Regions from separate parts of the Virgibacillus byunsanensis genome, predicted to be linked through region 2. Evidence: predicted binding sites of a transcription regulator. Region 2 holds the regulator's gene; the other holds the start of a gene.
What was found. The regulator Rex, encoded in region 2, represses fermentation and respiration genes when NADH is low (regulators of the CRP and FNR family bind a similar motif). The targets are predictions, from matches to a motif close to TTGTGAAATATTTCACAA.
Positions count from the first base shown of each region.

Region 1 (4,435 bases), on a different contig from region 2:
AAAATCCCTGTAATTGCTACAATTCCGCCGTAAATCGCCATGTCAGGTTTGGTCCCTAAGAGTATAGAAAATACCGTAATACCTAGTGCTGTTACAATAAATTGAACATAGCCGAATGCTTGGTTCCAGATAGGTGTTAAAAAGGCAACAGGGACAAGCTGATACATTGCCCCCATTACGATCATGACTGCCCATCCTAACAGCAAGAAGTGTGCACCCATCCAAATATCTGGAACACGAAATTGACTAGCGAGTAAGGCATCATTACTTATAAAAAGAACAATTTGTGATAGGACCAGTGCAACGAGTGCATATAAAATAAAGGATAATGGTAACTTTATATCTGTATCAGATTTCATACTAGCTTGTGGCATCATGTTTAATCACCAGTCTTTGTTATTGATATTTTAAAACTTCCATCCTCCTGTGGCTCTGTTTCATGCAAATATCCCCGGTCGTTTAATTCTTCATATAAAAACATCGGGCGGCGATCATTTATGATGGACAGTGATTCCCCATTGGACAATTTATCTAATGCTTTAAGGGTGCGCATCATTGGTTGTGGTGGTTCTAATCCTCGATTATCTATCATCATTGTTCAGCAGCCACCTTCTTCGTGTAGGTAACCTTCCAATGTTTTTTATCTATTTTTTCAGCGTTATTCTCAAATCCTTTTCGTCTTAGAACAGCATGCAATGGAACAGGATTAAAGGGGGCATGTAGAACAAATGTCTCTCCATCTTCCAATTCTTTTACTACTGCCATGATTTTATCAAAAGGCTCTTTCTTTAATCGCAAATCTTCGCGAACATCCAACTCAACCATTTTTTCTTTAATACTCATGAAATCACCTCATCTAATTAGTTACTTTTATCTACGAGTTCATGATAATCATTTTCAATTATAAAAGTAGTGATTTGTGTCACATTTATAAAATTGATCCATAATTGTTATAAGATGAAGAAAGAGGGGTTTCATTTCAATGACACTCGTTCGCAACGTCCTTGAAAAAGTAAACGCTTTTTCTGTGTGCGATGCTATTTCAGGGAAGCATTCCTTATCCTGTGGCAACACCTGTACTAGTACGTCCTCGAAATAGAAGTTCGCTTTTTCTTCGCTGTCGTAGCATTCCTTATCCTGTGCGTCAGAGCTGGACACGGCTTAATTATCCACATGCTCCTAATTTTATAGTACGCTAAACGACAAAAAAACGAGGAAACTGCCACCCTCGTTTTTCATTGCAATATAGGTTAAAATAACTCATCTTCCAGTGCATCTGTGTCCAAAACCAGAAACCCGGATTTATCGGTATTGATGAGATTTTTCTTTTTTAACTGTGTTAACGTTCGACTAACTGTTTCACGGCTTGAACCGATCATATTTGCTAATTCCCGGTTGGTAAATTGGGTAGTGACACGGATATGCTCATTTTTTGTTTCATGTCCATAATCCTTAGCAAGGCGTAACAATAACATAATAATCTGCTCATACGTGTTATGGAGAATTTTTTGTTCGAGGCGTTGTTGCAGATCAACCATTTTTTCACCTAACACACGAAACAGTTTCACGCATATTTCAGGGTGAGTGATTAAGAAATTCTCAAAAGATTGAATAGGGATATATATTAATACAGCGTCTTCAATTACTTCCGAGTGTGCTGGATAGTCATCTTGTCTAAAGAAACCTAGATGGGGAAACATATCACCGGGCTGTAAGACGTTCACAATTTGTTCTTTTCCATGGAAATCAGTTTTATAGATTTTCACTTTTCCCTGATCGATAAAGTAAACATTTGTCAAAGGATCACCTTGCATAAATATATGTGTTCCATGTCGATATAACCGATGGTTTGCCAGATCTAAAATGGGTTCCATTTCAAAATCGGATAAATCCTTAAATAATGTGAATTTTTGCAGAAGATCTTTAATAGATTGTGGATTCATAACGAGGAGTACTCCTTTCTATATAAATACAGTCAATTTACTGTCATTCTACCATGTTATGCTTAAAAATATGATGTTAATTGTGAAAAAATCTTGACACCGTGATAAAAATCATATGTATGTGGTGTTTTACCTCACAACAATCTCTGTAAATTCGTTCTATGCTATAGGTGGTTAAAAAAACAGAGTTAAAAACAGGAGGTAACAAATATGAATGATGTACAATATACTGCAAAAGTTCATGCACCAGAGATCGAGCCTAGATTTCGTCACCCAAGAATATTTGAAGTCTTTGATGAATTACAACCAGGGGAGTACATGGAGCTTTCAAATGACCACGATCCAAAACCACTTCATTACCAATTCATGATGGAAAGAGAAGGGACTTTTTCATGGGAATACTTAGAAGAAGGTCCAATGCTTTGGCGTGTGTGTATCGGAAAAAAATAAGGTAACGGAAAATGAGGTCCTTGAGTACGTATCAAGGATCTTCGTTTGTGTCTATTTTACGAAATTACCTCATAAAGTGAAAAACATCACATCTAGAAAATGTGATACATATTACAATTTAGTCAGTTACTTACTTCACTACTATAACTATTAATATAGTATCACTGTGACTAACACCCATTTTTAGAGTGTTGGTCAGTACTCTAAGGAGGGCTTATATGTTTCCGCAAGACTATAATGAAAATCCGTTTATTGTCATATGGGAATTAACACGTGCCTGTGAATTGAAATGTTTACACTGTCGTGCAGAGGCTCAGTATCATAGAGATCCTCGCGAATTAACATTTGAAGAAGGAAAAAAATTAATTGATGATATATACGAGATGAATAATCCGATGCTTGTTTTTACCGGTGGAGATCCATTAATGCGTCCGGATGTTTTTGAAATAGCAGAGTATGCTGTTAAAAAAGGTGTACGGGTGTCCATAACACCATCAGCAACACCTAATGTAACCAAAGAAGCTATGCAAAAGGCCAAGGATGTGGGGCTATCCAGATGGGCATTCAGTATCGATGGTCACAGTGCAGAAGTTCATGATCACTTCCGTGGTACATCAGGATCGTTTGATTTAACCATGAATGCTATAAAATACTTGAATGAACTAGGTATGCCATTACAAATAAACACAGTTATATCCAGATATAATTATGAGTACTTGGATGAAATGGCCGAAATGGTAGAAAATCTCAATTGTGTATTATGGAGTGTATTTTTTCTTGTGCCAACAGGACGAGGGAAAGAAACGGACATGATTTCACCAGTCGAACATGAACGAGTATTACAATGGTTATATAAATTATCAAAACGTGTTCCATTTGACATAAAAACAACAGCTGCCCAGCATTACCGACGTGTTGTTATTCAGAATAAGATGCGTGAAAAAGTGGCAACCAGTGAAGGTACGAACATTAATTATGAGGATGCATTAATGAAGGGTAATACTGGTATGATCGATGGATTGGGACGTGCTCCAAAAGGTGTTAATGATGGAAATGGTTTTGTCTTCATATCCCATACAGGAGACGTATTCCCAAGTGGACTCTTACCAATTAAAGCAGGAAATGTCAGACAAACTCCTTTAGCTAAAATTTACCGGGAGTCAGAAGTTTTCCAGAACCTGCGTAATCCGGATAAATATAAAGGAAAATGTGGCGTATGCGAATTCCGGCATGTATGTGGTGGTTCACGTTCAAGAGCTTACAATGTAACAGGTGATTACATGGAAAGTGAACCATATTGTGTATATATTCCAAAAGCAATGCGTAAAAAGAAAAAGTTAAAGGCATAAATAAAAATGGAGAATGTCTCAAGCGGACACATTCTCCATTTTTTCTATAAAAAGATAATAACGAGTGCTCCGACGATGAAACAGTAAAAAGCAAAGTATTTTAAGTTACCACTTTTCATTATGTTAATAAACCATTTTAATGCAAAAAAGGAAGCAATGATAGAAGCGATAAATGCTAATAGGTATGGAATCATGAACGCATTAAAATTTTCATCGGCAATTATATCTGTAACAGATAGTACAGTGATTCCAAGGCTTACGGGAACATAAAGTAAAAAGGAAAAACGTAACGCAGTTTCCTGTTTCATTCCAACTAGCATGGCCGCGACAATGGTAGCACCTGAACGGCTAATCCCTGGAATCAGTGACACCGACTGGGCAAAGCCGACGATCAGTGCGTCTTTGATATTTAAGTCACCATCATTTTTCTGACCGCGAAGATTTCGGATAATCCATAAAGCCAGTCCAGTTATGATTAACGTCACACCAACCACTGCTACTCCACTTAATTTTTCCCCTATATAGTCTTCGAACAATAAACCAATTACACCGGTCGGAATCGTTGCGATCACGAGGAATACAATAAATTGAAAATCCCCTTTGGCATCATCTTCTTTTGTTGTAATATAACGAATCCCATTCTGAATTAACCGGATAATATCTTTTCTGAAAACAAGAAGAACAGCAATAAGC
Region 1 covers NZ_JBHTKJ010000010.1:12,129-16,563, forward strand. The annotation lists gene ACFQ3N_RS04615 (hypothetical protein) at 1-359, opposite strand, end outside; gene ACFQ3N_RS04620 (DUF2249 domain-containing protein) at 380-595, opposite strand; gene ACFQ3N_RS04625 (DUF2249 domain-containing protein) at 592-843, opposite strand; gene ACFQ3N_RS04630 (Crp/Fnr family transcriptional regulator) at 1,251-1,943, opposite strand; gene ACFQ3N_RS04635 (DUF2249 domain-containing protein) at 2,154-2,393, shown strand; gene ACFQ3N_RS04640 (TIGR04053 family radical SAM/SPASM domain-containing protein) at 2,612-3,742, shown strand; gene ACFQ3N_RS04645 (undecaprenyl-diphosphate phosphatase) at 3,787-4,435, opposite strand, start outside.
Region 1: ACFQ3N_RS04640 (TIGR04053 family radical SAM/SPASM domain-containing protein) is a predicted target of Rex. The motif match lies at 2,468-2,485, and genes of this name have one in related genera.

Region 2 (4,435 bases):
TTTTTCGTCAATTCCAGTGCCTTTTCATGATCCTGATAGATTTCTGGCTCAGTCATTTTTTGTTCAAGTGCTGCAAGCTCTGATTCCAGGTTCTCAATTAATCCTTCTAGTTCAGCGATTCGCCGTTCTATTTTACGTTGTTCACTTCGAAGCGCTTTTTCTTCTTTGAAATTTAATTTCCTTTGATCTGTTTTTTGAACGACTTCAGTAGTTTGCTGCAGCCTTTGAAGCTCGGCGTGCTCTTCTTTCTTTTCCATATAGTAATCATAGTCACCAAGGTAGGTGGTAACGCCGTCCTGTTGCATTTCTACGATTTGATCTGTGATTTTATTAATAAAGTACCGGTCATGTGATACAAAGACAATGGTACCTGGAAAGTCCATTAGAGCTGCCTCTAGGACTTCTTTGCTATCAATGTCCAAATGGTTTGTCGGTTCATCTAATACGAGTAGATTCGCTTTTTGCATCATTAATTTGGCTAGCGATAGTCTTGCTTTTTCTCCACCACTTAGTGCATGTACTGGCTTCAAAACATCATCACCAGAAAATAGAAAATTCCCTAATACCGTTCGTATATCTTTTTCATTTACATTTGGGTACTCATCCCATAATTCATGTAAAACGTCCTTAGATGACGAGAGATTTGCCTGTTCCTGGTCATAGTAGCCGATTTGCACATTTGTTCCTATTTTTATCGTACCGTGACTAGGCTTTAATGATCCTAAAATTGTTTTTAGTAGTGTTGTTTTTCCAACACCATTTGGACCAACCAGTGCAATTCGTTCTCCGCGATTAATGTGAACTTTTACTTTTGAAAATAATGGATCTTTATCATCGTCATAGCGAAATGAAAGGTCATCTATTTTCAATACATCATTTCCACTTCGTTTATTCACCTGGAATGAAAAGGAAGCAGATGATTCATCACCTTTAGGTTTATCCAACTTATCCATTTTTTCTAATTGTTTACGTCTGCTTTGAGCTCGTTTTGTGGTAGAAGCTCGTACAATATTTTTTTGAACAAACTCTTCCATTTTTTTAATTTCGGTTTGCTGTTTTTCAAATTCTTTTAATTCTTGTTCATAATTTAATGCTTTTTGATCAAGAAAATCACTATACGAACCATTATATTTTTTGGTATGGTGACGAGAAATTTCATAGACAATGGAAACAGTTTTATCAAGGAAATATCTGTCATGGGAAACAATCGTTACTGCACCTGGATAACTGATAAGGTAATTTTCCAACCAGCTAAGTGTTTCAATATCCAAATGGTTCGTTGGCTCATCTAATATTAACAATTCTGGTTTTGTGAGCAGAAGCTTTCCTAACGCTAGTCGCGTCTTTTGACCACCACTTAATGTGCTAATAGGTGTTTGGTAATCTCGTTCGTAAAAATGTAATCCCGAGAGAACCGCTTTTATATCTGCTTCATAACGGTACCCACCACCTGTTTCGAAGGCTTGCTGTCGTTTGTCATAATCGGCTAATAGTTGTTCGTATCCAGTGTCTGATAAAGAAGCAGCTCGTTCCATTTTACTTTCTAATGATCGTAATTCTTTTTCTTGCTTTAGAAGGTAATCAAACACTCCCAACATTTCATCCCAAATCGTTTTATCAGATTCTAATTCTGTATGCTGGGACAGATACCCAATACTTAAGTCTTTTGGCTTAAACAGGTCACCATCATCATATGCCAGTTCATTTGCCATTATTTTTAGTAATGTCGATTTTCCGGATCCATTTCTTCCTACAATAGCTATACGATCTTTATCCTTAATTTCGAGTTTTATATTGGATAAAATCTCCTCTGCGCCGAACGCTTTGGAAATGTTATTTAGTTGCATAATTATCATTACGTTCACCTCACCCTATTAAGTGTATCGTATTAGTAAATAGCCTAGCAATACAATTGTGAAAATAATCACGACTTATATTCCTATTTCTGATAAAATAGACGTGAGATATAAAAATGGAGATGAGCTTATGTCAGATTTCACTCACTTTAATGAGCAAGGTAGAGCCCGTATGGTCGACATTAGTGAAAAAAAGGAAACAGAACGTACAGCTACTGCCAAATCGAGTGTATATGTTACGAAAGAAATTTATGAAAAGATTACCAATCAGGAAATTAAAAAGGGAGATGTATTTGCTGTTGCACAAGTAGCAGGAATTATGGCTGCCAAAAAAACATCAGATTGGATACCCATGTGCCATCCATTGCAATTAAAGGGAATTGATATTTCCTTTGAATGGAAGATTAACGAAGGTACATATCAAATTCAAATAGATGCATTTGTAAAAACAAAAGGAAGCACTGGAGTTGAAATGGAAGCATTAACAGCAGCCTCAGCAACAGCGCTCACCATATACGATATGTGTAAAGCGATAGATAAAGGGATGGTAATTGGTCAAACCTACTTAGTAGAGAAAAAAGGTGGCAAAACTGGCGATTACTATCGAGAGGAAAAGGGGTACACGGATGGAACAAAATAAAATACCACAAGCAACAGCGAAACGCTTACCATTATATTATCGATTTTTAAATAACTTAAATCACCAAGGTATAAAACGGGTATCATCAAAGGAACTAAGTGAAGCAGTTAAGGTCGACTCAGCTACTATACGTCGCGACTTTTCCTATTTTGGTGCGTTAGGCAAAAAGGGGTATGGATATAATGTCGAATACTTACTTGGCTTTTTCCGAAAAACATTAGACCAAGACGAACTGACCCAAGTTGCCTTGATTGGTGTCGGTAATCTCGGTACAGCTTTCCTGCATTATAATTTCATGAAAAATAACAATACAAAAATCATGATGGCGTTCGATACTAGTCCGGAAAAAGTAGGAACTGAAATAGGTGGTGTTCCAATTTACCACATTGATGATTTAGAAGCTAAAATAAAAGATGTTCGTGTTGCGATTTTAACAGTCCCATCCAGTGAAGCGGAAGGTATAACAACTAGACTGGTTAAAGACGGGATTGAAGGTATACTTAATTTCACTCCTGCAAGAATTACGGTTCCAAAACATGTTCGCGTGCACCACATCGATTTAGCGGTTGAGTTACAATCGTTAGTATATTTCTTAAAACACTATCCCTTACAAAATGAAAGAGACTAAAAATAGTAACGGGTTCCGTTTCCTATCACAAAAGTCAGAATTACACTTTAAAATGTAACTAAATTTGCATCCTATTTGTAGTGATATTTGTAATTAAAAATAAAAATCTCAGTTCAAGTGAACTGAGATTTTTCTTCTATCTATTTTCAATTGTTTATTCAACTAAAGCACCCGTTAACGCAATAAGAGAATAGCTTCTATTTTAGCTAGTTTAGTTTAAAAGTAATATTGATATGGAAGAAACAATAAGAAAGAAAGGTATTAAACATCCAACTCTAAGAAAGGATAAACCCGAATCTACAACGTCTTGCCAATTTAATTTTCCGCTTTTTTTTCTTCCCCAAAAACCCATAAATATTCGATTCCCCCTTATAGTTTAGGTCCATGGTTGCTATGCTATCCTGCGGCGTTAGTTTAATAGCAATAGGTAAGACTTTGATGTAATCTCCATCTTTTCCCCTGCTCCACACCCAACGTGCGGCTTTCGCCGCATGAGGCGTTCCATCTTATTCTTTTAAACTAAAGCAACTAAATTACAAACTTTACGAAATTGGTTTAGCTTCTTCAATTGTTTTCCATCTAATTGAAGAATGTTCCTATATCGCTCAATCGTCATTTCACTTTTAGCATGGATTAATCTATGGACATCTTTGTGTACGATTACAAGGTTGTTAAACTCATCTGAGCCTCCCATGTGTCGGGGTAACTTATGATGACAGTGTACCTGATTGCATGTTAAAAACTCCCCTGTTACTGCACATTTGCCTAATTGCATAGAGTACCTTGAAATTCTGTTATCTACAACTTCTAAGTTGTCTTTGCCGTAAGGCATTTTTAACATTTTGTTTATTTCTATGGCAACGTCGGTTCTAAGGTTTTGATGAAGTTTAAGCCTTCCTTCTTTTGTATAATTACATATATCTTGACTGAAGTTCATGGCATTACTTGTTTGAATATCTCCTAAGGGAAATAAATAAACACCAGCAATTTTATATGTTCTGAAATTATTTTTATGAAGTCTCTTGTATGTTTCTGATGGCTTTATAGGTTTTCCATATTTGCCAATTGGTTTTAGACGATTATACATGGTTTTTATAAGACGATAGGCTATTTTTCCAAAGTCTTTATTGATATGAGTCGCAACCCTGAAGTAGTTTTTAATTCCGAGAATATAGGCGTTATAACCCATGACAGTTTGTGGCGTTGGTTTATTTTGGATTTTGTGAATTAAATATCTAAGTTTTTCTAGTATATTTTTCATCTTTTTATCCATAACATGTGTATTGGCTACATATCTATTACGCTTGGCTA
Region 2 covers NZ_JBHTKJ010000022.1:6,486-10,920, forward strand. The annotation lists gene abc-f (ribosomal protection-like ABC-F family protein) at 1-1,856, opposite strand, end outside; gene moaC (cyclic pyranopterin monophosphate synthase MoaC) at 1,987-2,496, shown strand; gene ACFQ3N_RS09560 (redox-sensing transcriptional repressor Rex) at 2,483-3,124, shown strand; gene ltrA (group II intron reverse transcriptase/maturase) at 3,639-4,435, opposite strand, start outside.